4 regions of the Streptomyces sp. NPDC001678 genome follow, and region 4 is predicted to be linked to each of the others. Evidence: riboswitches for the same ligand, from Rfam matches in the RefSeq annotation. Region 4 holds a riboswitch; each other region holds the start of a gene.
What was found. A riboswitch is a leader RNA that binds a small molecule or an ion and turns the genes downstream of it on or off. The one in region 4 is predicted to bind cyclic di-AMP.
Positions count from the first base shown of each region.

Region 1: another riboswitch for cyclic di-AMP. It lies ahead of ACFYZR_RS09245 (M23 family metallopeptidase); the one in region 4 lies ahead of ACFYZR_RS23085 (C40 family peptidase).
Region 2: another riboswitch for cyclic di-AMP. It lies ahead of ACFYZR_RS26255 (C40 family peptidase); the one in region 4 lies ahead of ACFYZR_RS23085 (C40 family peptidase).
Region 3: another riboswitch for cyclic di-AMP. It lies ahead of ACFYZR_RS16180 (transglycosylase family protein); the one in region 4 lies ahead of ACFYZR_RS23085 (C40 family peptidase).

Region 1 covers NZ_JBIAUP010000003.1:530,327-537,803, forward strand. The annotation lists gene ACFYZR_RS09235 (DEAD/DEAH box helicase) at 1-833, shown strand, start outside; gene ACFYZR_RS09240 (PP2C family protein-serine/threonine phosphatase) at 1,043-2,269, shown strand; cyclic di-AMP (ydaO/yuaA leader) riboswitch at 2,409-2,544, shown strand; gene ACFYZR_RS09245 (M23 family metallopeptidase) at 2,556-3,773, shown strand; gene ACFYZR_RS09250 (MFS transporter) at 3,922-5,394, shown strand; gene ACFYZR_RS09255 (aldo/keto reductase) at 5,448-6,386, shown strand; gene ACFYZR_RS09260 (disulfide bond formation protein DsbA) at 6,464-7,105, shown strand; gene ACFYZR_RS09265 (hypothetical protein) at 7,161-7,466, opposite strand.
Region 2 covers NZ_JBIAUP010000014.1:128,296-135,772, forward strand. The annotation lists gene ACFYZR_RS26245 (spherulation-specific family 4 protein) at 1-680, shown strand, start outside; gene ACFYZR_RS26250 (endo alpha-1,4 polygalactosaminidase) at 677-1,645, shown strand; cyclic di-AMP (ydaO/yuaA leader) riboswitch at 1,879-2,056, shown strand; gene ACFYZR_RS26255 (C40 family peptidase) at 2,061-2,534, shown strand; gene ACFYZR_RS26260 (carboxylesterase/lipase family protein) at 2,626-4,164, shown strand; gene ACFYZR_RS26265 (hypothetical protein) at 4,214-4,588, opposite strand; gene ACFYZR_RS26270 (hypothetical protein) at 5,308-5,658, shown strand; gene ACFYZR_RS26275 (hypothetical protein) at 5,888-6,343, opposite strand; gene ACFYZR_RS26280 (YchJ family protein) at 6,483-6,905, opposite strand; gene ACFYZR_RS26285 (hypothetical protein) at 7,134-7,477, shown strand, end outside.
Region 3 covers NZ_JBIAUP010000006.1:426,225-433,701, forward strand. The annotation lists gene ACFYZR_RS16160 (nucleoside triphosphate pyrophosphohydrolase) at 1-691, shown strand, start outside; gene ACFYZR_RS16165 (DUF6479 family protein) at 767-1,210, shown strand; gene ACFYZR_RS16170 (cytochrome P450) at 1,270-2,541, shown strand; gene ACFYZR_RS16175 (transglycosylase family protein) at 2,725-3,738, shown strand; cyclic di-AMP (ydaO/yuaA leader) riboswitch at 3,998-4,180, shown strand; gene ACFYZR_RS16180 (transglycosylase family protein) at 4,185-4,934, shown strand; gene eno (phosphopyruvate hydratase) at 5,239-6,519, shown strand; gene ACFYZR_RS16190 (septum formation initiator family protein) at 6,634-7,110, shown strand; gene ACFYZR_RS16195 (DUF501 domain-containing protein) at 7,162-7,477, shown strand, end outside.
Region 4 covers NZ_JBIAUP010000011.1:132,203-139,679, reverse strand. The annotation lists gene ACFYZR_RS23100 (hypothetical protein) at 493-621, opposite strand; gene ACFYZR_RS23095 (ATP-dependent Clp protease proteolytic subunit) at 913-1,551, shown strand; gene ACFYZR_RS23090 (hypothetical protein) at 1,557-1,886, shown strand; cyclic di-AMP (ydaO/yuaA leader) riboswitch at 2,172-2,375, shown strand; gene ACFYZR_RS23085 (C40 family peptidase) at 2,379-2,867, shown strand; gene ACFYZR_RS23080 (ATP-binding protein) at 3,116-3,544, opposite strand; gene ACFYZR_RS23075 (helix-turn-helix domain-containing protein) at 3,788-4,657, shown strand; gene ACFYZR_RS23070 (DUF397 domain-containing protein) at 4,667-4,933, shown strand; gene ACFYZR_RS23065 (8-amino-7-oxononanoate synthase) at 4,954-6,108, opposite strand; gene bioB (biotin synthase BioB) at 6,255-7,477, shown strand, end outside.

The sequences.
Region 1 (7,477 bases), on a different contig from region 4:
TGGACCACCACCTGTTCCACGTCACCGACCAGGACAAGAAGGACGCCGTCAGCCGGGTCGCGGCCCGCGCCGGGCGCGTGATCATGTTCGTGGACACCAAGCGCGGCGCCGACCGGCTGGTGAAGAAGCTGCTGTCCCAGGGCGTCCGGGCCGCCGCGCTGCACGGCGGCAAGAGCCAGCCGCAGCGCAACCGGGTGCTGGACCAGTTCCGCACCGACCAGGTCACCGCGCTGATCGCGACGAACGTCGCCGCGCGCGGCATCCACATCGAGGGTCTCGACCTCGTCGTCAACATCGACCCGCCGGTCGACCACAAGGACTACCTCCACCGCGGTGGCCGTACCGCTCGCGCGGGTGAGTCCGGCACGGTCGTCACGTTCGTGCTGCCCGAGCAGCGGCGCGAGATGAGCCGGATGATGACCACGGCCGAGATCACCCCGAACGTCATCAAGACCTACCCGACCGACCCCGAGCTGGCCCGTATCACCGGTGCCCGCGAGCCCAGCGGCGTCCCGGTCGTCATCGCGCCGCCGGCCCCGGCCCAGCCGCAGGGCGGCCAGGGCGGCCAGGGCGGCCAGGGCGACAAGGCCAAGCCGTCGCGCTCGCGCGGTTCCCGCTCCCGCTCCGGCTCGCGTTCCGGTTCGGGTGCCGGTGCGGCCGCTGGCTCCGGCTCCGGTGCGGGCAACGGCGGCGGCCGTCCGTTCCGCGGCTTCGGCGGCAACGGCGGCGATGGCTCCCGGCGCTCGGGCGGCACCCGTCCGGGCAACGCGGTCGGCGGCCGTTCGCGCCGAGGCGGCGGTGGCGGCGGCGGTCGCCGCCCTGCCGCGTCCTGAGGCTCCGAAGTCCTGAGGCCCTGAGGCCCTGAGGCCCTGAGGCCCTGAGGCCCTGAGGCCCTGAGGCCCTGAAGTCTTGAAGTCTTGAAGTCTTGAGACCCTGACCGGGCCGGCGTTCCCGAACGGCTCAACCCCGTTCGCCGCTCCGCATCCCAGCCGCAAAGGTGGGATGCGGAGCAAGGAACGTCGGCCGGTCAGGAGAACACACGGTGGGGAAGCGAGACGGGCCGCTGCCCGGACCGGATCCGCTCTGCGAGCCGCTCCCCGGGCGGGCGACGGCCGTCGCAGCCCGCTGTCTCGCCCGTTGTCTCCCCGCCGCCGTCATCGCCGGCGGCATCGCATTCGACGTCCTCACGCCCCCCAAGTACTCCTCCGCCCCCTTCTTCGTCTCCGCGCCCCTCGTCGCCGCCCCGCTCCTCTCCCTCTTCGCCACCCTGCTCACGGCGGCCGTGGCCCTGGCGGCGATGGTCGCGCTCTCCCTCGCGCGGCAGGCGCCGGAGATGGGCGAGTCGGTGACCGAGGTCGTCACCGTCCTGATCGTCGGGGTGCTCGCCCTGGGCATCAACCGCGTCGTACGGCGCGGCAATCTCCGGCTGGCGTCCGTGCGGAGCGTCGCGGAGGCCGCCCAGCGGGCCGTGCTGCCCACGCCCCCGGCCCGGATCGGCGGACTCCGCGTGGCCGCGCGCTATGTCGCCGCGCAGGCCGACGCCCGGATCGGCGGCGACCTCTACGCGGTGCAGGACACCCCGCACGGCGTCCGCGTCATCGTCGGCGACGTACGGGGCAAGGGACTCGGCGCGGTGGAGGCGGTCGCGATCCTGATCGGCGCGTTCCGGGAGGCGGCGGAGCAGGAGCGCACGCTGGAGGGGCTGGCGGTACGGCTGGAGCGTGCGCTGCGACGGGAGGGCGCACGGCGCGCGAACGTCGATCAGGCCGAGGGGTTCACCACCGCCGTCCTGGCCGAGGTCCAGCCGGGCGCGGGCGCCCTGCGCATCGTCAACCGCGGCCATCCGCCCCCGCTCCTGCTCCATCCCGACGGCACCGTGGGGGACACCCACCCCCGAGCGCCCGCCCTGCCGCTGGGGATGGAGGACCTGGGTGTGTGGCCGGACCGGGTGGAGGAGTGGGAGTTCCCGGTGGGGGCGACGTTGCTGCTGTTTACCGACGGGGTCACCGAGGCCAGGGACTCGGCCGGGACGTTCTATGACCCCCGGCCACGGCTGCACGGCAAGCAGTTCCGCAGCCCCGACGCCCTGCTGGACTCCCTCACGGCGGATGTGTCCCGGCACGCGGGCGGGCGTACGGACGACGACATGGCCCTGCTCGCCATCCGGCGGATCGACGGCAGGCTCCGTACCGCGCCCATCACCCACAAACGTCCCCAGGTCACCGCCCGTACCGTGCGCCTGCAATCCCCTCAGATCCATAACGACTGACGAACTATCAGAAGTAAGCGCCTTATAAAGCGCCCCAACGCGCCTGCTGGATTCACCCTTTCGGCTTGGAATCCAGCCGCTCTGTCTATTAACGTTCGATAACGCAGCGCGGTCGTTGCAGCCGTCGCAAGGGCGGTGCCGTGCGCCTTCGCCGAATCCCGTGGGCGGAACCGGGGAACCATCTTTTGGGGTGAATCGGGCCTGCACACCGGCCCGTAGGGGACCTTCCTTCTCCGAACCCGACAGCTAACCCGGTAGGCGAACAGGAAGGAAAGGAGTCGCCTTCGTGGCGTCCAACAGGTCCGACAGCTCCGCGTTCGACGGCAGTTCGTACGACCCTCCGTTCGTTCCCGCCTACGTTCCCCCCTACGAGCCGGATCCGACTCCTGAGGCCCCCGGTGCCCCTACGCCCCGGTCGGCGGCCGACGAGTGGGTCCCCGGCGAGGACCACCCGGCGGCGCCCGTCCGCGGCCGGCACCGCGTCGTCAAGCCGCGCGGCGGCACGATGGCGCGCAGCGGGGCGGTGCTCGGCGCCGGAATGATCGCGGCGGTCGGGGCGGGCGGCATGGCCAGCGCCCAGGACCGTCCGCAGGCCTCCATATCCATGCCGGACCTCACCCAGAGCATCCCGGTCGTCGGCGCGTTCATGGCCGGCGGCCACGAGCAGGGTCAGCACGAGCAGGGTCAGGGCGGACAGCAGGCTGCCGAGGCGCGGCAGGCCCCGGTCGAGACGGTACGTACCGTGCGCGACACCGCCGACGCCGGCGAGGTGCTGCGGGCCCGCATCCTCCAGCAGGCCGAGCACCAGCAGGGCGCCGCCGAGGCCGAGGCGCAGGCGCGCGTCGCCCAGGCCGCGGCCGAGCAGCACCGCAAGGCGGCGGCGGAGAAGGCCGCGGCGGAGCGGGAGGCGGCCGAGCGCGAGGCGGCGGACGCGAAGGCGGCGACGTACGAGGCCGCGCAGCGGGAGGCGCGGGAGGCACGGGAGGCGGCGGATGGCGGCACCGCGACGGCTGAGGCGGCGGGGACGACAGGCGCCGGCTCTTCCAGTTCATCCGACTCGTCAGGCTCGTCAGGCTCGTCCGGCTCCGCGCACCGTGGCACCGGCGGTGGACCCTTCACCCTCCCCGTGGCCTCGTACACCCTCACCGCCGGCTTCGGCCAGGCGGGAAACATGTGGTCCGCGAACCACACCGGCGAGGACTTCGCCGCTCCCACCGGCAGCCCGGTGAAGGCGGTCGGCGGGGGCACCGTCACCCAGGCGGGCTGGGCGGGCGCGTACGGCTACCGCATCGTGCTGACGCTCGACGACGGGACCGAGGTCTGGTACTGCCACCTGTCGTCGATGGTGGTCACGTCGGGCAAGGTCGGCGCGGGCACGGTCATCGGCCGGGTCGGCGCGACCGGCAATGTCACCGGGCCGCATCTGCACCTGGAGGTACGGCCGGGTGGTGGCGCGCCGGTGGACCCGCTGTCGTGGCTGCGGGGCAGAGGCCTGGAGCCGTAGCCGCGAGCTGCGAGCCGCGAGCCGCGAGCCGCGAGCCGCGAGCCGCAAGCCGCAAGCCGGACAGGCCAATCAGGTCATAGCGGCCGGAGAAACCTCCGATATCGGATATCCCGGGAATGTTCTGTGAGCGATCGGGAAATCAGATGACGTGACGACCACCGCGACGATCACCACGTCCGTGCCCGCCCGCCTGGACCGGCTGCCCTGGTCCCGGTGGCATTGGACCGTGGTGATCGGTCTCGGCACGGTCTGGGTCCTGGACGGCCTGGAGGTCACGGTCGTCGGCAATATCGCCGGCCGGCTCTCCGAGCAGGGCAGCGGCCTGCCGATCACTTCCGGCGGAGTGACGGGAGTGGCGGCCGCGCTCTATGTGGCGGGCGCCTGTTCCGGGGCGCTCTTCTTCGGCCGGCTGACGGATCTCTTCGGCCGTAAAAGACTCTTCATGGTCACGCTCGCGGTCTATCTGGCCGCGACGGCACTGACCGCGCTCTCGTACTCGTCCTGGTGGTTCTTCACCTTCCGCTTCGTGACGGGTTTCGGCATCGGCGGCGAGTACGCGGCGATCAACTCCGCCATCGACGAACTGATCCCGGCCGCCTACCGCGGCCGTGTCGACCTCATCATCAACGGCAGCTTCTGGCTGGGTGCCATCGCGGGCTCATTGCTGTCGGTCCTGATGCTCGACACCAGCATCTTCGCCAAGGCCGTCGGCTGGCGGCTGACCTTCGGACTGGGCGTGATCCTGGGGCTGGTCATCCTGCTCGTACGCCGTCATGTGCCGGAGAGTCCGCGCTGGCTGTTCATCCACGGCAGGGCGGAGGAGGCCGAACGGCTCGTCACGTCGATCGAGAAGCGCGTCGTGGCGGAGAAAGGCGTTCCCCTCCCGCCCGCCAAAGGGCGGTTCACCATCCGTCAGCGCGAGAGCTTCGGATTCCGTGACATCGCCCGTACGGTCTTCTCCGACTACCGGCGCCGGGCCGCCCTGGGCCTCGCCCTCTTCATCGGCCAGGCGTTCCTCTACAACGCGATCACCTTCGGTTTCGGCGCCATCCTCACCCGTTTCTTCGGCGTCTCCACATCCCGCACCGGCTATTTCTTCGCCGTCATAGCGGTGGGGAACTTCCTCGGCCCGCTCTTCCTGGGCAAGCTCTTCGACACCCTCGGCCGGCGCATCATGATCTCCTCGACATACCTCCTGGCCGGGGTCCTGCTGTTCGGCACCGCCTGGCTGTTCGGCGCCGGGCACCTGAACGCCGTCACCCTCACCGCCTGCTGGGCGGTGGTCCTCTTCTTCGCCTCGGCGGGCGCCAGCAGCGCCTACCTCACCGTCTCCGAGATCTTCCCGATGGAGACCCGGGCCATGGCCATCGCCTTCTTCTACGCGGTGGGCACGGCGGCGGGCGGCATCAGCGGCCCGCTCCTCTTCTCGGCCCTCACCCAGAGCGGCGTCGTGGGCGACACGGTCGTGGCCTTCTGCCTCGGCGCGACGCTGATGTGCGTGGGCGGAGTGGTGGCCGCGTTCCTGGCCGTACGGGCGGAGGGCCGCTCGCTGGAGGACATCGCGACACCCCTGTCCGTCCACCCTCCCGATCCCCTGCCGGCACCGGCGCCCGCGGAATAACGGGCCCGGCAGGGGAGTTGAACCTTCGCATGGCTGAGAACACGTCTGACAACATGCATCGCACGAGTATCGGCAGTCTCTCCGTCCACCCCCTGAACCTGGGCGGAAACGTCTTCGGCTGGACGGCCGACGAGAAGCAGTCCTTCGCGGTCCTCGACACCTACGCCGAGGCCGGCGGCAACTTCATCGACACGGCGGACGTCTACTCCGCCTGGGTGCCCGGCAACCAGGGCGGCGAGTCCGAGACGATCATCGGGAACTGGCTCGCCGAGCGCGGCAACCGGGACGCGATCGTCGTCGCCACCAAGATCGGCAACGGCGTCCCCGAGCACCGCGGCCTGGCCCCCGCGACCGTCAAGGCCGACGTCGAGGCGTCCCTGCGCCGCCTCCGCACGGACCGCATCGATCTGCTCTACACCCACGTGGACGACGATTCGGTCCCGGTCGAGGAGATCATCACGACCCTGGACGGCCTGGTGAAGGAGGGCAAGGTCCGCGAGATCGCGGCCTCCAACATCACGGCGGAGCGGCTGCGCGCCTCCCTGGACTTCTCCGACGCCGCCGGCCTGGCCAAGTACGTGGCGATCCAGCCCCACTACAACCTGGTCTCGCGCGACACCTACGAGGGCGAACTCGCCTCCGTGGCCGCCGAGCACGGCCTGGCCGCGATCCCGTACTTCGCGCTGGCCTCGGGCTTCCTCACCGGCAAGTACCGTCCGGGCACGACGGTGGACAGCGCGCGTGCGGGCGGCGCGGCGCACTACCTGGAGACGGAGCGGGGCGTGCGCGTGCTCGCCGCCCTCGACGAGGTGGCCGCGGCCCACGACGCCGAGCTCGCGACCGTGGCCCTGGCCTGGCTCGCGGCCCAGCCGACGGTGGCGACGCCGCTGGCCAGCGCCCGTACGGTGGAGCAGCTGCCGCCGCTGCTGGCGGTGGCGGACCTGAAGCTCACGGGGGAGGAGTTGGCGAAGCTGACGGGGGCGTCGGCGTAGGGACTTGGGATTGGCCCATGACCGCGGGCATCAAATGGACCAACGCGGCGGGACAAAGACTCCATAGGCTCGCGGTCATGACAAACACGATGACCAACCCCACGACCACCACCACGCCCAACAAAGTCGACTTCTACTTCGACCCCATCTGCCCCTTCGCCTGGATCACGTCCCGCTGGATCCTGGAGGTGGAGCGGCAGCGCGACCTCGACCTGCGTTTCCGCGTGATGAGCCTGTCCGTGCTCAACGAGGGCCGCGAGGACCTGCCCGAGCGCTACCGCCGGCTCATGGACACCGGCTGGGGCCCGGTCCGGGTGTGCATGGCGGCGGCCCAGGAACACGGCGAACACGTGCTCCGGGACCTCTACACAGCGCTGGGCACCCGTATCCACACCGCCGACCGGGAGGCCACCGCTGAGGTAATCCGCGAGGCCCTGGCCGAGGCGGGCCTCCCGCCGTCACTGGCGGACGCGGCGCACACGACGGACTACGACGAGGCGCTGCGCAAGAGCCACCACGAGGGCATGGACCCGGTCGGTGAGGAGGTGGGCACGCCGACGCTGCACATCGACGGCGTGGCCTTCTTCGGCCCGGTGCTGACGGCGATACCGCGGGGCGAGGACGCGGTGAGGATCTTCGACGGGGTGCGCCTGCTGGCGAGCTACCCGAAGTTCTTCGAACTGAAGCGCACGAGGACGGGGGATCTGGACTTCAGCTGAGCCCCGAAGGGGCGCGGGGAACTGCGCGACCAGCCACGACGCACCAGCAGAACGCTCACCGGCGGCTGCAACCCCGCTCCACAACCCAGGAAGCAAGCGCGACGGCCCCGGCGACCCCGAACACGGACGGCCAAGCCCCGACCTTCTTGGCAAGCGGATGCGACCCGGCGAAGGCGGCGACGTAGAGCCCACTGAGCCCGGCGGCGGCACCCGCTCCGGCCGTCTCCTTCCACTGCTTGGCGGCGAGAGCCCCGGCGGCGGCGAGGGCCACTCCACCGAGGGGCCGCTGCTTGGTCCACCGCGCGACGCCATAGCCGCCGATGAGACCGCCGGCGGCCACCAGGGACGTAGGAACTGCCACAGCAACAACCT
Region 2 (7,477 bases), on a different contig from region 4:
AGGACGCCGGGCGGCTGCTCGTCCCCCTCTACGTCCACCCCGCGACCCACCCCGAGGAGTGGGCCGCGCTGCTCGACGCCGCCCCCCGGCTGTACGGGGTCGTGCTCAACGCCGCCGACGGCCCCGGCGGCCGCCCCGACCCCGCCTTCGGCGCCGCCGCGCGAGCGCTGCGCGCCGCGGGCGTCCGGTTGCTGGGCTACGTCGACACCGGCTACGGCCACCGCCGCACGGGCGCCGTGGTCGCCGACATCCGCCGCCACCGCCGGTGGTACGACGTGGACGGCGTCTTCCTCGACCAGGTCCCGGCGCACGACACCCCGCTGCCCCGCTACCGCCGCATGGTGCTGGCCGCCCGGGTGCTGGGCGCCCGTACGGCCGTCCTCAACCCCGGCACCCACCCCGCCCCCGGCTACGCCTCGCTCGCCGACCTCCTGGTCACCTTCGAGGGCACCTGGGAGGACTACCGGCGCGCCCGGGTGCCGGAGTGGACCACCGGACACCCACCGGAGCGGTTCTGTCATCTGGTGCACGGCGTGCCCGAGGGGCGGGAGGGGCAGGTGGCCCGGACGGCGGGGGCGCGCGGTGCCGCGGTCCACTGCGCGGTGCCGGGCACGGGGGCCAACCCCTGGTGCTCGGTGCCGCGGGCGGCCGCCGGTCTCACGACGGGGGGCACGGTATGAGCGGGGGGCGTGGCATGGGGGCGTGGCGCGGCAAGAGCGCGTGGCGCGTCCGCGCGGGGCTGTGCGCCGCGCTGCTGCTGGTCCTGGCGGGTTGCTCCGCCTCGCCCGCGGACGACGACGGGCCGGACCGGGACGACGACGGTGCCACGGCGGCACCCCGCGCCTCGGACGCCCCTCGCGCCTCGGGTGCGCCGGAGGCCTCGGGGACGCCGGGCGCCTCCGCCTCACCCGGCGGTCCGGCCACGGGTTCGGCGCCGGCCGGGGCCCGTTGGCAGCCACGTCCGGGCACCCGCTGGCAGTGGCAGCTGGACGGAAAGGCCGACACCTCGGTGGACGCCCCCGTCTACGACATCGACGGCTTCGAGAATTCGGCCGAAACCGTGGCCCAATTGCATTCCCGTGGCCGGAAGGTGATCTGTTACATCAATGCCGGTGCCTGGGAGGACTTCCGGCCCGACCAGGGGAAATTCCCCAAGAACCTGCTCGGCAACAAGAACAAGGGGTGGAAGGGCGAGAAATGGTTCGACATCCGCCGCCTCGACACCCTGCGGCCGCTCATGGCGGCCCGGATGGACATGTGCCGGCAGAAGGGATTCGACGCCGTCGAACCCGATCTGACCGAGGGATTCCGCAACGGCACCGGCTTTCCGCTGACGGCCGACCACCAGCTCGCCTTCAACCGGATGCTGGCGGATCTCGCCCATGAGCGGGGCCTGGCCATCGGGCTGAAGAACGACCTGGACCAGATCCCGCAGCTGGTGGACACCTTCGACTTCGCGGTGAACGAGCAGTGCGCGCAGTACGACGAGTGCGAGAAGCTCACCCCCTTCGTGAAACGTGACAAAGCGGTCTTCCATGTCGAATACGAACTGTCGACGGGGGAGTTCTGCCCCACGGCGCGGCGGCTCGGGCTCAGCTCGATGAAGAAGAAGCTGGAGCTGGACACCTGGCGGCAGCCCTGCTGAAGGACCTTGTCGAAGGGTCCTCCGGAATTACTCGTTCCATGCTGCAAGTACCCGGCGTTACAAGGGTTTAGGGCCAGTTCGGCGGGGGCGCGCGGAGTGCGGTTCCGGTTCTGCTCCCGAAGTGAAGAAGTTCACAGATGGCCGCCCGGGTACCGGATTTGAATGATTCATGGTGCAGGATCTCTCACCGAACACAAGATCCCGTCACCATGGCGGGCCACCCGGGCGGACGCCGAGTCCTGCCGCCGCACCGGGTGCGGCATCGAATTGATGGATCGGCAGGAGCGGGAGACCCAAGCGTTACGGATCACGAAGTCGGTGGTCCTTGGGGTGAAGCCGGGAAATCCGGCCGGGCAACTTCGCAGCCCGAACCCGACAGGTCATCTTTCGCAGGCGGATGTCGAAGGGCTTCGGCATGTCTGCTATGCCTCGCATACCTGCTCTCATATCCCGGGCCGGCGCCGCCTCGGCCGTCACCGCCGCCACACTGGCGGCATCGGTGCTCGTCCCCGGCCTCGCCTCCGAGGCCTCCGCGGCCACACCCGGCGAGCAGGCCCTGAAGGTCGCCGCCGGCAAGGCCGGCTCCCCCTACCAGTACGGCGCCGCCGGCCCGAACCGGTTCGACTGCTCGGGCCTGACCCAGTACTCGTTCAAGAAGGCCGGCAAGAACCTGCCGCGTGTGGCCGCCGACCAGTACAACCGCACCCGGCACATCTCCGGCGGCTCCCGCCAGGTCGGTGACCTGGTCTTCTTCCACTCGGGCAGCAACGTCTACCACGTGGGGATCTACGCGGGTAGCAACAAGATCTGGCACGCCCCCAAGCCCGGCGCCACGGTCCGTCTGGAGAAGATCTGGACCGGCAGCGTCTGGTACGGACGCGTCAACTAGGCTCCTTGATCGGGCGGTCCGTGACCCGGACCGCCCGACATCCGCGTTCGCGCACGGGGGTGACCGCTTCCGGGCGCGGGAGGGAGCGACGATGAGCGATGTCACAGACGTCACCGGCGTCACCGGTATCGACGGCCCGGAGGCCCGCACGGCTCAGGGCACCGTACGGGGCCGCACCACCGACGGCCTCGCCGTCTTCCGGGGGATCCCCTACGCCCAGCCGCCCGTGGGCGAGCTGCGCTTCATGGCCCCCCGTCCGGCCCGGCCCTGGGACGGCGTGCGGGACGCGGTGGAGTTCGGCCCGCCGCCCCCGCAGTCCGGCCCGATCCCCGCGACCGGCACCGCCACCGGCGACGACTGGCTCACCCTGAACGTCTGGTCCCCGGACCCCGGCGGCTCCGGACTGCCCGTACTGGTATGGATCCTGGGCGGGGGCTATGTCTCCGGCCACGCGGGCGACCCGCTCTACGACGCCGGGCTGCTTGCCCGGCAGGGCGGCCTCGTCGTGGTCACCCTCAACTACCGGGTGGGCGCCGAGGCCTCCGCCCACCTCGAGGGCGCCCCCGCCAACCGGGGGCTGCTCGACCTGATCGCGGCCCTGGAATGGGTCCAGGAGAACATCGCCGGCTTCGGCGGCGACCCCGCGCGCGTCACCGTCGCCGGCCAGTCCTCCGGCGCCGGCTCGATAGCCACCCTGCTGGCCGTGCCCCGCGCCGCCGGCCTCTTCCGCCGGGCGATCGCCCAGTCCGTCCCCGGCCTCTACACCACCCCGGCCCTCGCCTCCGGCCTCGCCGCCGAACTCGCCGGGCGGCTGGGCACCACACCCACCGCGGCCGGACTCGCCACGATCGACCCGTGGCGGCTGGCCGAGGCGATCACCCCGATGATGTACGGCCTGCCCGCCGAAGCCGACCGCTGGGGACCGCTGGCCCGCACCGGCTCCCCGTTCTCCATCGTGATCGACGGCGACCTCGTACCGGAGACCCCCTGGACCCTCCTGCCGGACGGCCGGGCGAGCGGCGTGGACCTGCTGACCGGTCACACCCGCGACGAGTTCCGGCCGTTCCTGGTGATGAGCGGCGGCCGGGACAAGGTCACCGACGAGGACACGACGACGGCCCTGAACGCCTTCGCCCCCGCCCCCGACGGCCCCCGCGCCTACCGCGCCGCCTACCCGGACGCCGCCCCCGTGGACCTCTTCGAGACCGTCCACAGCGACGTCCTGTTCCGCATGCCCTCGCTCCACCTCGCCGAGGCCCACACCGCCGGCGGCGGCACGGCGCACCTGTACGAGCTGCGCCGGCCCGCCCCCGCCCTCGGCGGGGCGCTCGGCGCCCCCCACGGCCTCGACGTGTCCCTGCTGTTCGGCACCTACGACGCCCCACAGGCCCGGCTGCTGCTCGGCGAGGGCCCGGTCCCCGAGGACCTGAGGGCGCTCGGGGACGAGATCCGCCGCTCGTGGACGGCCTTCGCGACCCACGGCGACCCGGGCTGGCCCGCCCACCGGACCGCCGACGGACGGCTCACCCGCCTCCTCGACACGGAGACGAGCACGGCGCCGTACCCGGAGGAGCCGTCCAGGAAGGTCTGGGAGGGACACACGGTCCGGCCGTACGACCTGCCCGCCTGACGGGGGGCGGGGGCACGGCGGCCGGCCGGGCCTGTGGGACCGTCCGGCTTCACCCGTTCTCCGTCTTCGCCGTCCTCTCCGTCCGGAGGCGGGCCCCCAGGGCCGAGGCCAGTTCCCGTACGCCGGCGGTGCGCGGGTGCCGGCCGATCAGATCGCCGGCGACTCGCCGGATGGCGGGGCGGTCCCGTACCTCCGCCGGGGAAACGCGCAGGGCGTGGAGGAGAGCGTCGGCGGTCTGCTGAGGTTTGTCCCACTGCCACCAGGCGCGGGCGAGGCCGGTGTGCATGCGGGCGCGTCGTTCGGCCGTGGAGAACTGTCCGGGGTGCAGGCCGCGTCCGGCGTGGAGGGCGGTGCCGGCGTCGCCGACGGCCCAGTACACGCCGACCTCGTAGAGCGTGACCGCGGCTGGGCTGATCGAGAACACGGCGCCCGCCGGCGGCCGGTCGGGCAGGCGTCCGGCAGAGCATCTGGGCGTACGCCATCGCTTGCGCCTGCGTGGCCAGGCCGGTGCGCTCGACGGCGGTCAGGGCGTGGTCGACCAGGCGCTGGGCTGCCTGTGCCTGGTCCTGGTGCCGGAGCACAATGCTCAGCTCGCGGGATGCCTCCGCCGTGGCGATGGCGCTGCCGGACAGGTCCGCGTAAGTCAGGGCCCGGTCCGCAGTCAGCCGGGACCGCTCGTAACGACCGGTCTTCGTCAGGACCCGGGATGCCAGGGAGTAGCACGAGGACAGGGTCGCGTACGCCGCAGGCGAACCGTCGCGGGTGGCGGCGTGGGCATCGGCCAGCAGCGCCGGCAGCGTTTCGAGGAGCTGGGCGTGCCGGCCGGCGTCGAAGAGGGCCTGGACCCGGGCCAGGCGCGGCGGGTCCGGCCGAGCCGGATGAGGGCACCGGCCTGGCGCCGTTCGATCAGGGCGGCGGCTTCGGCCGTCCTCCACAGCGGATCGGTGCTCATCACACCCCCCGTGGGCGTGGGGCCGACGCGCTCACGGTACGCGTGGCCGCAGAGCCCGTCGAGGGCGTGTGCAGCATCTGCACACCGCGTGCGACCTGCGGCAATGGATCACCCGGAGCGGTGTGGGTGCGGTGCACTGAGGGCGTGCCCCGGCCGTGGGGCGAAGGCATCGAGCACCGAGGGAGGACAGCGTGGCAACGGCAGTCGAGGTCGGGCCGAAGGTCCGCGACCCCCGGGACTACGTGAAGCCGGAGGTGTGGGAGCGGGAGATCCTGCTGCTGATGCGCGACCACCCCTTCGACGAGGTGTACGCGAACCGCCTGTTCCACGCGGCGGTGTCGTACCTGATCACTGCGAAGGGGGTTCTGCGCCGAGCACTTCCAGGGCCGCTTCCCGGTCAGGCCCGGGGGCCCCGCGAGCGCTCCCGGGCCGCTTCATGGGCCGGGCGGGCGGACTGCGGCGCACGCTCCTCGGCGGAAGGGCGGCGCCGGTACGGTGGCGCACTCACGTGGCCCGCCGTGCCACGCCGAGCCCAGCCCTGACGTGTACGGCCCCCAGCGGATGCTCGGGAAGTGGCTCGAAGGCCGGCAACGGGAACTCACAGTCCTGCGCTGGCAGTACCCGCCCAGGGCGTGGGCCGATCTGCTCAAGCGCAGCGGCTCCACGGACGTCGACGCGCGCGTCGTGCCCCTGCCGGGCGACGAGACTCTGGCACTCTCCTCGTGCGCGCGGGCGTCGCCTGAAACTTCGTTGCCGGACCCTGGCGCCGGGTCAGCAGCCCGCCATCTTCCCGTAGGCGATCCAGACCTCGCCCTTGTTGTTGAGGCTGACGTTCCCGGTCTTGTGCAGCCCGGTGTACTTCCCGCGGTACTTCCGCAGCTCTCCGACGGGCGACTCCAGCGTCATGTAGGGGGAGTCGGGCTTCCAGTCCCCGGAGAACTTCGCGTAGACCCCGTTCGTCCCGTCGGTACCGCTCGCCCAGCAGGCGCGGGAGCCGGAGTAGAGCACGAGGTTGCCGTCGTACTGCATCTCCAGGCGGTAGCCGCCGTTCTGGAGGCAGTGGCCGGGGATGAGCCTGTCGGTGAACGATGTGCCGTCGCCCCGGCACCCCTGCGCACGGTGCGCGGCATGCGAGGGGGCGGCCGTGGCCTGCCCCGCCGTCGTGGCCAGGGCGACCGCCAGCAGGTTCGCCGCGACGATCGCGCAGGCACGGAAGGCTGTCCTCATGTTGTTCCGCCTGTTCTCGTGAGCGTTTCATACGTCCGATACTCCGAACGCAGACGGTACTTGCGCGCTCACGCCAGGTGGCCGAGATCTCGCAGTCTCACCCCAGCGTGTGTATACACCGAGGTCGGACGGCCACGCCCTACTCCACCGCGTCCAGGTACACCCAATGGTCGTCCTCCCGTACGAAGCGGCTGAGCTCGTGCTGGGAGCCGGCCTCGCCGTGTGCTTCGTAGTGGGCGCGGAACTCGACCGTGCCGTCGTTGTGGAAGGTGCTGCCGCCGGTCGTGGCCAGGATGTCGAGCCCCGTCCACCGGATCCCGGGGTCGAGGTCGAGGTCGGCCGGGCGTGTGGAGGAGTGCCAGGTGCGCAGCAGATAGAGGGGGTCGAGGACGACGAAGGCGCTGTAGCGCGAGCGCATCAGGCGTTCGGGGGTGGGGGCCGTGGCGCGGCCGTCGTGGAAGGCGCCGCAGCAGTCGCCGTACGTCGCGTCGAGCCCACAGGGGCAGGGCGAGCCGGCGGTGACGACGGGCGGCTTCGGGGAGCGTGAGCTTCTTCTGGACACCCCTCGATTCTGCCTGGCCCAGGGAGCGTCCCCGGCCATGGGGGCGAACCCTTTCGGCCGCAGGGCCGGATGGCGCCGCCCCGCTGTTCTTTCGGGTGAATTCCCAGCTCAGCCGGGTGTGGGGGCCGAGGGTCCGGTGCCGGTCACCAAGAGCGACCGGTTGCGCGCCCATCCGGCGCGGCGGACGGTGGTCGCGTCCCGGCAGGTGTCTCGAAGGGAATCTTCCGCATGCGCAGCACCAAGCTCATCGCGATAGCCACCGCCCTCGTCTGCGGCTCGGTCACCCTGGGCGTCACCGGACCCGCGCTCGCCGCCGGCCGCGCGGCGCGGCCCGCCGCCGTGGCGCCCGCCGCCGTGGAGCCCGCCGTCGTGGAATCCGCCGTGGAGTCCGCCCCCGAGGCCGACAGCCGTTCGGACTCCATCGGCAGCCTGGGCGAGACGCTCAACCTCGGCTCCCGGATCGTCAAAGAGGCCGACTCCTGGAACCCCGACGTGGAGCACCTGCGCGATTTGAGAGTGCGGCTGCGGGAATCGGCCGAGCGGCTGCTCGCCGACGTCCGGGCGGTCAAGGC
Region 3 (7,477 bases), on a different contig from region 4:
GGCCGGCTCCGGCCGGGAGTCGATGCCCGCGCTGGAGCTGCTCCCCGGTTCGTACGACCTGCCCGGCGCCCGGCTGCTCGACCTGGTGCAGGTGATGGACCGGATCCGGCTGTCCTGCCCGTGGACCGGGATCCGCACCCACGAGGACCTGGCGAAGTACGGGCTGGAGGAGATGTACGAGCTCCTGGAGGCCATCGAGACCGGTGACCGGGAGGCGCTCCGGGAGGAGCTGGGCGACGTCCTGCTCCAGGTCGTCTTCCACGCCCGGATCGCGCAGGACGACCCGGACGAGCCGTTCTCCGTCGACGACGTCGCCGCCGGCATCGTCGACAAGCTCATCCACCGCCACCCGCACGTCTTCGGCGAGGAGTCCGCCGAGACGCCGGAGGAGGTCAAGGCGCACTGGATGCGGACGAAGGCCGACGAGAAGCGCCGGGAGTCGGTCACCGAGGGAGTGCCGCTGGGGCAGCCCGCCCTGGCCCTCGCCGCGAAGCTCGCCTCCCGGGCCCGCCACGAGCGGCTGGAGGTCGCCCTGCCGGACGGGGAAGGCGTCGGCTACGAGCTGCTGGCCCTGGCCGTACGGGCGGAGGCGGCCGGCGTCGAGCCGGAGACCGCCCTGCGGGCCGCCGCGCGCACCTACCGTGACGCGATCCGGGCCGCCGAGGAGGCCCGCGGCGGGGACCGGGAGTAGCGCGGACGGGGCGTTCGCGCACCCGTTCGGCCCAGTGGCGGTCTTGACTGCGCGGCGGGCGGGTACCCGAATCCCATGCGCACTGAGCTCCTCGTCACAGCCGCGGCCCTCGCCGCTCCCGCTCAGCTCGGCGGGATCGCCCCCTTCATCGTGGGGCTCTTCGTCGTCGCCATCCTGATCGGCGCCATCGTCGTCGGCCGGAGGGTCCGCGACCGGGAGCCCCCGCCGCCGAGCCAGCCGCAGCGCCGCCAGGGCGCCTGGCAGACCCGGCAGGAGCACGATCGGGGGCCCTCGTCTCCCGACCACGGTCCGGGGCACACCCACGACGAGGAGTCGGTGGGGTACGTCACCGAGCACCACGAGCCGGACCAGCTGCTGCCGGAGGCCGATGGGGAGCGTGTCCTCCCGCATGAGATGAAGAACCCGCCCGCCCATCCCGAGGAGCTCTCCGAGGAGCGGAAGAAATGGGACCCCGGCAGCAGCGGCGCCTTCGGCAGCGGCGGCGGTGGGCACCACTAGGGGCGGCGGTGGGCACCACCAGGGGCGCCCGCATGGCGCCGGGTAGGTAGCGTCGGGGCGTGCACGAGAATCACACGCCCCCCGCCCCACCCCTCTTCACCTGGGAGTTCGCCTCCGACCCCTACCCGGCGTACGCCTGGCTGCGCGAGCACTCGCCGGTGCACCGCACCGAGCTGCCCAGCGGCGTCGAGGCCTGGCTGGTCACCCGCTACGCCGACGCCCGGCAGGCGCTCGCCGACCAGCGGCTGTCGAAGAATCCCGTGCACCACTCCGAGAGCGCCCACGGCAAGGGGAAGGTGGGCATCCCCGGCGAGCGCAGCGCCAATCTGATGACGCACCTGCTCAACATCGACCCGCCGGACCACACCCGGCTGCGCCGGCTGGTGTCCAAGGCGTTCACCCCGCGCCGGGTCGCGGAGTTCGCGCCCCGCGTCCAGGAGCTCACCGACCAGCTGATCGACGGCTTCGTGGAGAAGGGGGAGGCCGACCTCATCCACGAGTTCGCCTTCCCCCTCCCCATCTACGCCATCTGCGACATGCTCGGCGTCCCCCGCGAGGACCAGGACGACTTCCGGGACTGGGCGGGGATGATGCTGCGCCATACAAAAGCGGGCCACGGCGGCGGGCCGCGCGGCGGAGTGGCCCGCTCCGTCAAGATGATGCGGACGTACCTCGCGGAGCTGATCCACCGGAAGCGGGAGGACCTCGGGGACGACCTCATCTCCGGTCTCATCCGGGCGAGCGACCACGGCGAGCACCTCACGGAGAACGAGGCCGCGGCGATGGCCTTCATCCTCTTGTTCGCCGGTTTTGAAACAACTGTGAACCTGATCGGTAACGGAACCTACGCGCTGCTGCGCCACCCGGAGCAGCGCGCCCGGCTCCAGCGCGCCCTCGCCGAGGGCGACGAGAGCCTCCTCGCCACGGGCGTCGAGGAACTGCTGCGCTACGACGGCCCGGTGGAGCTCGCCACCTGGCGGTTCGCCACCCAGGACCTGACCCTCGGCGGGCAGCGCATCGCCGAGGGCGATCCCGTACTGGTCGTCCTGGCCGCCGCCGACCGCGATCCCGAGCGTTTCACCGACCCCGACACCCTTGATCTGTCCCGGCGCGACAACCAGCACCTGGGCTACGGGCACGGCATCCACTACTGCCTCGGCGCGCCCCTCGCCCGCCTGGAGGGCCAGGCCGCGATCGCGACGCTGCTGCGCCGGCTGCCCGACCTATCCCTCGCCGCCGAACCCGATGACCTGCGCTGGCGCGGCGGCCTGATCATGCGTGGATTGCGTACTTTGCCCGTGGAGTTCACACCCCAAAACCCCCTCGTGTGATGCCCGGTCAATCCGTGTTTATCGGCACGTGACCTCCGCTACACCGGCTTGTGACTCCGGGGAGGCCTCGCTAGGGTCTGCGACCATTCGAACGCCGCCTACGCGAGAGGCCCGCAGATGCTCTCAGGAACCGGTAGACATCGCCGTCCCCGTCAGATACCCGCCATCGTGGTCGCGGCGGGGGTGACGGCCTCCAGCGCGGCACTTCCGCTGCTGGCGACCGGATCCGCCGTCGCCGCCGACGCGGGTACCTGGGACAAGGTCGCCCAGTGCGAGAGCGGAGGGATGTGGAGCGCCAACAACGGCAACGGCCTCCACGGCGGCCTCCAGCTCACCCAGCAGATGTGGGAGCAGTACGGCGGCATCGCGTACGCGCCGCGCCCCGACCTGGCCAGCCGGTCCCAGCAGATAGCCGTGGCCGAGCGGATCCTCAAGGCGGAGGGCGCCGACACCTGGCGGAGCTGCGCGGTGAGTTCGGGCCTGGCCGGCGAGGCGGACCGGGGCGAGGACAAGGAGCCGGAGGTGGACCCGGGCGACGGTTCGTACTCCGCCGCGCCGGAGCCGAGCCGCCCCCGTACGCCCGGGCGCGGCAACCAGCCCGCGCCCGAGCGCACGTCGCCCGCGCCGTCCGCCCCGTCCTCCGGGTCGCCCAAGCCCGCGCCCGGCTCGTCCGGTTCGCCCACGCCGGGCTCCTCCGGCACCCCGTCCGCTTCCACGAGCCCGTCCCCGGACACCTCCGCGGGCAAGCACCGCAAGGACCCGTCGGACCCGTCGGGGCGGCCGACGACGGGTACGGGCACCGGCGCGTCGGCCGATCCGACCACCATCCCGACCGCCCCGGTCGGCAGCCCCTCGAACACCTCGGCGAACACGCCCTCGGACACCCCTGGAACGGGATCCTCGCCTTCCGCTTCGCCGCTTCCCGGCGATGCCGACGCGACCCCCGGCAACGGCCGGCACCGTGCCGACCCGTCGGGCTCCGGCGATGCTCAGCGGCCCTCCCGGGGTGGCGAGGGCCGGACGGAACTGCCCGCCGCGAACGACTACACCGTGCGGCCCGGTGACAATCTGTCAGCGATCGCGGAGCAACACTCGGTCTCCGGAGGCTGGCAGACGCTGTATCAGAAGAACGAAAAAGCAGTCGGTTCTGATCCGGACCTTATCCGCCCTGGTCAGAAGCTTGATATCAAGCAGTAGCGCTCCGGTTCGAGGCGAATGTCTGTTCCGGTCGAAAGTGAGACATGGGTCTCGTTGACTGACCGTCGGATGCCTTGGATCCGATTTGCTCGAATGGCCTCTCACCTGCGGAAACGTGAGGTTTCTGGGGCCAACTCAGGCCATCGGTGGCTGAAAAGTGGGGTTTGAACCCGTCGGCCGCCTGTGATTACCGTCGTCACCGCTCGCCACCGCGAGCACCACGGCCGCACGCCGAATCCTGCCGGCGGCCGGGGGAGTCGTCGCGCAAGCGCCGTAGGCAGGAGCGGGGGAACCAAGGTAAGTCGCCGGAACGGTCCCAAGGCCAATGGCCGAAGGAGCGGAACGGCTTGGGGTGAAGCCCGGAACGCGAAAGCGCACCGGGCCGGGCGAACTCACAGCCCGAACCCGACAGCTCACCTCGTAGGCGTCGGTGAGGAAACCGACTTATGTCCAAGGGCAAGCACCGTCGTCCGTCCAAGGCCGTCCGCATCGTCACGCTCGCCGGTGTCACCGGCGCGGCTGTCGCCGCCCCTCTGATGGTCGCGACCTCTGCCAACGCCGCCTCCGTCTCCACGTGGGACAAGGTCGCCCAGTGCGAGTCCAGTGGTGACTGGCACATCAACAATGGCAACGGCTACTACGGCGGCCTGCAGTTCAGCAACGAGTCCTGGGCCGCTGCGGGCGGTAAGCAGTACGCCCCGCGCGCCGACCTGGCCAGCAAGTCCCAGCAGATCGCCACCGCCGAGCGCCTGCTCGCCATGCAGGGCCCGGGCGCCTGGCAGTGCGCTCCTGGCACCGGCCTCGCCCGTGGTGGCGCCAAGGCGAACGTCGACACGGACGACTCCGACGGCTACGTCGCGAAGAAGTCCACGAAGTCCGCGTCCGGCGCCTACGGCAAGGCCCAGTCCCACGCCGACCGCAGCAAGCGCCAGGCCGCGCCGCAGCAGAAGCACAGCAGCAAGCCGGTCCAGCAGTCGGACGACTCCGACGACGAGGCCCCGGCGCCGAAGCACACCGCCCCGCAGACTGTCCAGAAGGGCGACGGCGAGTACCAGGTGAAGGAGGGCGACACCCTCGCCACCATCGCCGTCTCCCAGAAGGTCCAGGGCGGCTGGCAGAAGCTCCACGAGCTCAACAAGAAGATCGTGCCCGACGCGGACGTGATCTTCCCGGGCCAGCAGCTGCACCTGCGCTGATCCATCCGCGCTGATCCACCTGCGCTGAGCGAGGGCCGGCCGGAGCCATCGAACGAAGGCTCCGGCCGGCCGAGCGGCCGCCCCGCTCCGATGCGACTTCCCCCCGAGCCGCATCGGAGCGGGGCTCCGCTCGTTCTGCCGGTCGATCCCGCGTCCTCGTTGAGCGAACACACCGACGATTCGTCCGGTGTTCTCGGCGTTTGTGCCAATTTTCGGCCCGGGGAGCAGACCAAGGGCGGGCGGAGCCCCCGGCGCCCGTTAGGCTCGTGGTGCAGAACTCCAGACACACACGAAGGAGACCCTCGTGCCGTCCATCGACGTCGTCGTAGCTCGCGAGATCCTCGACTCGCGAGGCAACCCCACGGTCGAGGTCGAGGTCGGCCTCGACGACGGCTCCACGGGCCGTGCCGCCGTGCCGTCCGGCGCCTCCACCGGCGCTTTCGAGGCCATCGAGCTCCGTGACGGCGACCCCAAGCGCTACCTCGGCAAGGGCGTCGAGAAGGCCGTCCTCGCCGTCATCGAGCAGATCGGCCCGGAGCTCGTCGGCTACGACGCCACCGAGCAGCGCCTGATCGACCAGGCCATGTTCGACCTGGACGCCACCGACAACAAGGGCTCCCTGGGCGCCAACGCCATCCTGGGCGTCTCCCTGGCCGTCGCGCACGCCGCCTCCGAGGCGTCCGACCTGCCGCTCTTCCGCTACCTCGGCGGCCCGAACGCGCACCTGCTGCCCGTTCCGATGATGAACATCCTGAACGGCGGCTCGCACGCCGACTCCAACGTGGACATCCAGGAGTTCATGATCGCGCCGATCGGCGCGGAGTCCTTCTCCGAGGCCCTGCGCTGGGGCACCGAGGTCTACCACACCCTCAAGAAGGTGCTGAAGGGCCGCGGCCTGTCCACCGGCCTCGGCGACGAGGGCGGCTTCGCCCCGAACCTGGGCTCCAACCGCGAGGCCCTCGACCTCATCCTCGAGGCCATCAAGGAGGCCGGCTACACCCCCGGCCAGGACATCGCGCTCGCGCTCGACGTGGCCGCCTCCGAGTTCTACAAGGACGGCGTCTACAAGTTCGAGGGCAAGGACCGCACCGCCGCCGAGATGACCGAGTACTACGCGGAGCTCGTCGCCGCGTACCCGCTCGTCTCCATCGAGGACCCGCTGTTCGAGGACGACTGGGCCGGCTGGAACACCATCACCGAGCAGCTCGGCGACAAGGTCCAGCTCGTCGGTGACGACCTGTTCGTCACCAACCCCGAGCGCCTCGCCCGCGGCATCGAGGAGAACTCCGCCAACGCCCTCCTGGTCAAGGTCAACCAGATCGGCTCGCTGACCGAGACCCTGGACGCCGTCGAGCTGGCCCAGCGCAACGGCTTCAAGTGCATGATGTCCCACCGCTCCGGCGAGACCGAGGACGTCACCATCGCCGACCTGGCCGTCGCCACCAACTGCGGCCAGATCAAGACCGGCGCCCCGGCCCGCTCCGAGCGCGTCGCCAAGTACAACCAGCTGCTGCGCATCGAGGAGATCCTCGACGACGCCGCGGTCTACGCCGGCCGCAGCGCCTTCCCGCGCTTCAAGGGCTGAGCCCAAAAGGCACAGCAAGGCTGACCTTCTCGCCAGTCTCCGTACGTCCCCGGCCGCGGTCCCGTACCGTGTCCGGGGACGTACGTTCGTAACGGACTCTCCAGGGGAGGCGACGTGGGCGCGGACCGGTTCTCCACCGCGACCAGGCTCAAGGCGCTGGGCACGGCGCTGGTCCAGGGGCCGACCGCGGCCCGGGCCCGGGTCTACCGCGCCCGCCCGCAGCGCCGCTCCCGGCTCACCGGCCGCGCGGCGCTGCTCGCGCTCGTCGTCTGCTCGCTCGTCGTCGCCCTCGCCTACCCCATGCGCCAGTGGGTCACCCAGCGCTCGGACATCGCCGACCAGCGGCACCGGACGGAGCAGGCGCGCGAGGAGGTCAAGCGGCTGCACGAGGAGAAGGCCCGGCTGGAGGACCCGGCGTACGTGGAACAGCTGGCGCGCGAGCACCTCCACTTCGTACGCCCCGGCGAGACCGGGTACACCGTGGTGGACGGCAGCGCCGACGGCGGCCGCCACAAGGATCAGGGCGCCGCAGACCGCCCCTGGTACAGCAATCTCTTCGACGACGTGGACGCCTCAGACGGTCATCGCTGACGGCGGATCCATACCTATTACGCACACGACCGATCGAGCACGAGCGAGCACATGGACACGCCTCCTCCGAAGACCGAGCCCACCGAGCCGACGGACGCGGACATCGCCGCGTTCAAGGAGCAGCTGGGCCGCCCGCCGCGCGGACTGCGCTCCATCGCGCACCGCTGCCCCTGCGGCAACCCCGACGTGGTCGAGACGGCGCCGCGCCTGGAGGACGGCACGCCGTTCCCCACCCTCTACTACCTGACCTGCCCCCGCGCCGCGGGCGCGATCGGCACCCTCGAGGGCTCCGGCCTGATGAAGGAGATGCAGGACCGGCTGGCGACCGACCCGGAGCTGGCCGCCGCCTACCGGGCCGCCCACGAGG
Region 4 (7,477 bases):
AAACACCTGTTCACGACCGCAGCACCGGCGCCTGCGACGGCTTGACTTCTGCATTGAGATGCCCCGTCAGCAACCCGGCGAGGCTTCATCACGCGCGTGCCCAGGAGCCCGCGATGCGTGTTCGGACGACAACCGAGGACGAACCCGCACCCGTCGGCAAGGGCACGAACCGTGGGGCATTCACCGAAGGCTCCCGCCGGGACGGGCCGTCCAAAGCACGCACCGCACGATCGCGCTCCTCGCCCGAGAGACGGACCAGCCAGTGTCTGCCTCCCCACCTCCGGCATTCCCGTGCTGCCAATGGCCCGCCTCTCGGCGAGCGAGCTCTCGGCCCTCCGAGATGCACTCCCGAGATCGACCAGGGAAGAGCCGAACGCCTTGAGGGGCCTGGCCGCCATGACCGGCCCCATCCCGTCAAGCCGGGTCGGCTGAAGGTCGTGCAGATGATGGTGCGGCAGCCGGGCAACGCCCGTTCGAGGTCGGCGGCGATGGTCAGGCCGTCCCGGCCGGGCATCTATACCTGGCCACCTGCGCCCAGGCCACCTCTCCCTGGGCGAGGCGCATCCACGCGATCTGCTCCAGCACCGTGACGAGGCCGAGCACCCAGCGCATGTCATCCATGTCCTGAGGCCACACACGACACCGCCCATGGCCACGAGCGCATGAGCGTCCAACTTCGGCCATGCAGACCCTCGTGGACCCCGTCCTCGACCAGCCTTCCCCTGGTCCGCCCGGCGATCCAAACGAAAGCTCGTAGAGAAATTTGTGAGACGTACGCCCTCGACAAACCGTCAAACCGGCCTCCGACCTGGGCATTTGACTTGATCACCAGAATCCGGTCCCATTCTAATCCCCTGTACGTCCTGTACATTTTTTACAGATCACCGATCGACCCGTTCGAAAGGCGTGACCATGGACCATCGACCCCTCGCCCGGCACGTCCTGCCGGAGTTCACCGAACGCACCAGCGGCGGGACGCGCACCTTCGACCCCTACTCCAAGCTGTTCTCCGAGCGTGTGGTCTTCCTCGGGACGGCCCTCGACGACGCGGCGGCGAGCGATGTGATCGCCCAGCTGATGCACCTGGAGCACGCGGCGCCAGGGCAGGACATCGCGCTCTACATCAACTCCCCCGGCGGCTCCTTCTCCGCGATGTGCGCCATCTACGACTCCATGCGCTACGTCGGCTGCGACGTCCAGACCTACTGCCTGGGCCAGGCCGCCTCGGCCGCCGCCGTGCTGCTGGCGGCCGGCACCCCCGGCAAGCGGATGGTGCTGCCGCACTCCCGGGTCCTCGTCCATGAGCCGGCCCTGCCCGAGCCCGTCCGGGGGCAGCCCTCGGACCTGGAGATCCAGGCCGCCGAGATGCTGCGCGCCCGGGAGACCCTGGTGGAGATGCTGGCGCTGCACACCGGGCGGAGCCCGGAGCGGATCCGGCGGGACGTCGAGCGCGACACCGTCCTCGACGCGGCGGGGGCCGTGGCCCACGGCCTGGCCGACGCGGTGGTCGCCGACCGCCGGGCGCAGGGCGCGCCGGCCAGGGAGAGGTGAGCGGGATGCCGCACGGGCCGTCCCACCGGTTCCCTCCGGAGCTGCCGCCGCTGCCCGCGCTGACCCGGGCCGAGGGCGAGCTGGTCGACCGTTATCTGGAAGTACTGGATCAGCTCGGACGGATCAACCCGGCCCGCGCGCAGGACACGTACGGCGGGCTACGAGCCGCGCAGAGGCTCGTGGTCGCGGCCGCGGGACTGCGCGACGCGCTGGCGACGATGTACGAGCGGGGAGAACGACAGGTGTACGCGGGAACGCTGGCGCGGGCGATGCGGGTCCTGGACGGTGAACGCCGGGCGCTGCGGGTGACCTTGCCGCCTTCGGTTGCGAACTGAGGAGCGGAAACATTCTTCCCTCGATCTCCTTCAGACAGCGGATGGGATCGTAGACAACCCGTGGTGATCATGTCGGGCCGTACGCGCGGTTTGCGCTCGGGGTGATCGCCCGCGCCGCAGGTGACCGGCTCACCAGGGGGAATCCGCAGGAGTCAAATCGCCCCGCGTCCACCGGAATTGCCCAACGGTGACGAGGCTCACATATGCCGGGATCCCCTCGGCGTGCCCGGCGCGGCTGCGCCAAGATCCCTCCGACGACAAGACCCCGCCACCACGGCGGGGCGGTCCGGGCGGACGCCGAACCCCGCCGCCGCCCGGGCGCTGGTCGACATGAGTGCATCGGCGGGGATGGAGGACCCAGGCACGACGGGAGGGCCGGAGCTGTGAAGTTCCGGACCAGCCCTTGGGGTGAAGCCGCCTCGGCGGCCGGGCATCTTCGCCTGCCCGAACCCGACAGGTCATCCTTCACAGGCGGCTGACGAAGGGTTTGGCATGGGCGCGCACAAACGTCCCTCACGGCTGTCCAGGGCCGGGGTGGTACCCCTGTCCGTGAAATCCGCCCTGACTCTGGCGGCCGTCGGCGCAACGGTACTGGCACCCGGCGTCGTCGACGACGCCGAAGCCGCCACCATCTCCACCAAAGCCCTGTGGATCGCGGCCTCAAAGGCGGGCTCCCCCTACGTATGGGGTGGCACGGGCCCGTACAGCTTCGACTGCTCGGGGCTGACGCAGTACTCCTTCAAACGGGCCGGCAAGCAGCTGCCCCGTACCGCCCAGGAGCAGTACAACCGCACCGAACACATTCCCACCCCCTCTCGGGAACAGGGCGACCTGGTGTTCTTCCACGGCCGGGGCGGCGTCTACCACGTGGGGATCTACGCCGGGAACAATCTGATCTGGCATGCCCCGAAGACCGGTTCGGTCGTCCGCCTCGAGCGCATCTGGACCAGAAGCGTCTCGTACGGCCGAGTGAACGACTGAACCACCGGCGCGGGTGACGACCGGCGCGGCTACCGCTTCCCGCCCCCGTCGTCCCGCAGAATCCAACGCGCGTACCCGTCGCGCCGGGCTTCCCGCGCGCCGAGCGCGTCTCCCGTGGCAGCGGACCCGACTGCCGTGCGGTGCCCACCGGCACCAGCGACACCCGAGAACCCACCGGTTCCTGTGCGCGGCTCCACAAGAGCGCCGGGCCGGGCGGACATTCCCGCCCGGCCCCTCCGCGCTGCCGGTCAGCGGACGGACACCGTCCACGGCAGTGCGATCCACACCGTCTTGCCGCCGTCGGCGGTCGGGGTGACGACGACCCTGCCGCCGTACTCGGCGGTGAGCGCGCGGACGATCACCATGCCGCGGCCGTTGTCCTGCTGGACGGCGGCGGGCAGCCGCCTGGGGTGGCGCGGGTGGCTGTCGGTGACCCCGACCCGCAGCCGCTCCTCCCGGTCCAGCCGGAGCTCCACGGTGAAGGTGGGCGACTGGCCCCGGGTGTGCTGCACGGCGTTGGTGGCCAGCTCGGAGAGGATCAGCCGGATCGTGTCGGCCAGGTCCGTCCCGTCCGTCAGGCCCCAGGTGACGAGAACGTCCATGACATGGCGGCGGGCGGCGGAGACCGAGGCGGGAGCGCTCGGCAGGGTGACGGATGCTTCCTGGTGATCTGCCATGGCGCTGTCCCTTTCCCACCGAGGCTCGGCCCGGCTCTTGTGCGCCAGCGTCCCACTGATAACGGCCGCGATGGGTGTGATCCACCGGATTGTGGATATATCTGTCGCTCAAAGCGGTGAACTCTACGACGAGCGACCGGATTTGGCCGTGACACTGGTTTATTGACTCTGACGCGGGGTGTGTGAACAACGCGTCAAGGGTTATCACGACGCTTCCATGTGAGCGGCGGGGAGGGAGAGCTGATGCGGTACGGACCCGCGGTGCGCCGCCGCAAACTCGGCGCGGAACTGCGCCGTCAGCGCGAGCTGACCGGGATGACGAGCCGGGAGGCGGCCTGCGCGGTCGGCTGGCACCAGTCGAAGGTGAGCCGGATCGAGACGGGCAGCAGCGGGGTGAAACCCGCCGATGTGGCCCGGCTGCTGGATGTCTACCGGGTGTCGGACCCGGAGCTGCGGGCTCTGCTGGGGGCCCTGTGCGGGGCGGGGTCCAAGGACGCGGAGGGGGCGCGGCGCGGCTGGTGGTACGCCTATCGCGACCTGCTGCCTTCGGCGTATCTCGACTTCATCAGCCTGGAGTCGGAGGCCTCCCACGCCCGCACGCTGGAGACCGCGGTGGTGCCCGGGTTGTTGCAGACACCCGACTACGCCCGGGCGGTGACCCGCGCGGCGCTCGGCGATCCGCCGGCCCAGCAGGTCGAGGAGCTCGTCCGGGTGCGGCTGGCCCGGCAGGCGGTGCTCGGGGGGCGCCGGCCGCTGGAGCTGTGCGCGGTGCTGGACGAGGCGGTGCTGCGGCACGAGGTGGGCAGCCCCGAGGTGATGACGGGACAGCTACGGCATTTGCTGGAAAGGGGCTCACTGCCGCATGTGCGGCTCCACGTACTGCCGTTCACCAGTGGCAACCATATCGGCATCACGGGCCCTTTCGTTATCTTCTCATTTCCGCGCATCGCCGATCTGGACGTGGTTGTTCTCGACCACTTGACGAGTAGCCTCTATCTGGAGCGGAAAGAGGACCTCCGGGCGTACGCCTCCGCATTCACGACGCTCCGGGCGCACGCCCTGTCGCACGAGAAATCGTTGGAATACATCGCCGGGATCAGTGACGGCGCATAGGGAGGCGACATGTCCGCAATGCCTCGGTACGTACCCTCTGCATCGGCCCAGCCCGCTCGGTGCGCCGCGGTATGGCACCGCAGCAGCTACAGCACGGGAATGAACAACTGCGTAGAGACGGCGCTCCTGGGTACGGAGCTGCTCGCCGTGCGTGACTCACGGCGCGACGCCGGCCCTGTCCTGCTCTTCCCCCGCACCACCTGGTCGGCCTTCGTCACGGACCTGGACGGCGGCGGCCCGGGCCGTTCCCCGGGCGAGGACGCCGACGGGTCCTGAGCCGGCGCGAGCCGGAACCGTCAGCCGGCGGCCGGCGCGGTCCTCACGATCGTGTCGGCTGCGGCCGCCACCTCCCGGTCCGTCAGGTCCGCCCGGGCGGTCAGCCGGAGTCGCGAGACGCCGTCGGGCACGGACGGCGGCCGGAAGCAGCCGACGGCGAGCCCGGCCGCCCGGCAGTCCGCCGCCCAGCGCACGGCGGCCTCGGGCGAGGGGGCCCGTACGGAGACCACCGCCGCGTCGGGGCGCACGGCCACGAGCCCCGCCTCGGTCACCCCGCGGTGGAGCTCGGTGGCCACGGCCCGGACCCGCTGGGCGCGCTCCGGTTCGCGGCGCAGCAGCGCGAGGCTCGCCAGGGCGGCGCCGGCCGCCGCCGGGGCGAGGCCGGTGTCGAAGATGAAGGTGCGGGCGGTGCTGACGAGGTGCTCGATCACCCGGGCCGGGCCGAGGACCGCGCCGCCCTGGGCGCCCAGCGACTTGGAGAGGGTGACGGTGGCGACGACGTCCGCGTCGCCCGCGAGGCCGGCCGCGTGGAGGGCGCCCCGGCCGCCGTCGCCGAGGACGCCGAGGCCGTGGGCGTCGTCCACGAGCAGCGCCGCGCCGTTCTCCCGGCAGACCCCGGCGAGGGCGGCCAGCGGGGCGGCGTCGCCGTCGACGGAGAACACGGAGTCGGTGACGGCGAGCGCCCGGCCGTCGTGTGCGGCGAGGGCCTTGGCGAAGGCCTCCGGCTCGGTGTGCGGGACGACGGTCCTCTCCGCGCGGGCGAGCCGGCAGCCGTCGATGAGGGAGGCGTGGTTGCCCTCGTCGCAGACCAGGAGGGTGCCGCTGCCGGCGGGGCCGGAGAGGGCGGTGACGGCGGCGAGGTTCGCGGTGTAGCCGGAGGAGAAGACGAGCGCTGCCTCGAAACCGCAGAAGTCGGCCAGTTCCTCCTCCAGCCGGGTGTGCAGCTCGGTGGTGCCGGTGACCAGCCGGGAGCCGGTGGCGCCCGCGCCCCAGCGGCGGGCGGCCAGCGCGGCGGCCTCGGTGACCTCGGGATGGCGGGTCAGGCCCAGATAGTCGTTTCCGGCCAGGTCGACGAGATCGCTGTCGGCCGGGCGGGGCCGCAGGGTGCGGACGAGGCCGGCGGTGCGCAGCCGCGCCTGTCGCGCGTCGATCCAGTCGAACGGGTCGCGGTGCATGGCCGTCCCTCGCGTTTGGTGGGTTTGCATAAAACCTAGCCGTCCGGAGGCCGGGGCAGGATGTGGCGATACACACACCTCGAATGCCGCCTGTTGTGCGATCCCTACCTTGGCCGGATGCGGTGGAGTAGGCGAGGATCTCCGCCATGGACCTGCTGAACACGCTGGTGGACAAGGGGTTGCGGCGGGAGCTGCCGACCCGCGAAGAGGCGCTCGCCGTACTGGCGACCTCCGACGACGAGCTGCTCGACGTGGTGGCGGCGGCCGGAAAGGTACGCCGTAAGTGGTTCGGGCGACGGGTGAAGCTCAACTACCTCGTCAACCTCAAGTCGGGCCTCTGCCCGGAGGACTGCTCGTACTGCTCGCAGCGGCTCGGCTCCAAGGCCGAGATCCTCAAGTACACCTGGCTGAAGCCGGAGGACGCCTCGAAGGCCGCCGCCGCGGGTGTCGCCGGGGGCGCGAAGCGGGTCTGTCTGGTGGCCAGCGGGCGCGGTCCGACGGACCGGGACGTCGACCGGGTGTCGAAGACCATCGAGGCGATCAAGGAGCAGAACGAGGGCGTCGAGGTGTGCGCCTGCCTCGGCCTGCTCTCCGACGGCCAGGCCGAGCGGCTGCGCGCGGCGGGCGCCGACGCCTACAACCACAACCTCAACACCTCCGAGGCCACCTACGGCGCCATCACCACCACCCACACCTACGCCGACCGCGTCGAGACGGTGCGGCAGGCCCACGCGGCGGGCATGTCCGCCTGCTCCGGCCTGATCGCGGGCATGGGCGAGAGCGACGCCGACCTGGTGGACGTGGTCTTCTCGCTGCGGGAGCTGGACCCGGACTCGGTACCGGTCAACTTCCTGATCCCCTTCGAGGGGACGCCGCTGGCCAAGGAGTGGCACCTCACCCCGCAGCGCTGCCTGCGGATCCTGGCGATGGCGCGGTTCGTCTGCCCGGACGTCGAGGTCCGGCTGGCGGGCGGCCGCGAGGTGCATCTGCGCACGATGCAGCCGCTGGCGCTGGAGATCGCCAACTCGATCTTCCTGGGCGACTATCTGACCAGTGAGGGCCAGGAGGGCAAGGCCGACCTGGCGATGATCGCGGACGCGGGCTTCGAGGTGGAGGGCGCGGACACCTCGACGCTGCCCGCGCACCGGGCCGATGTCGCCGCTGCCGCCTCCGCCGTCTCCGCCGGTGGTTGCGGCGGGCACTCGGGCGGCGGCTGCGGGCCGTGCGGCGACGGTAGTGGCGCGGAGGCTGAGGTTCCGGCTTCGGGCGGCTGTGGTTCCGCGAGCGTCTGCGGTACGGCCGAGGCGCCGGCGGCGGCTGCCACCGGCGCGGACACGGCTTCCGTCCCGGCCGGCGGCACGGGACAGGC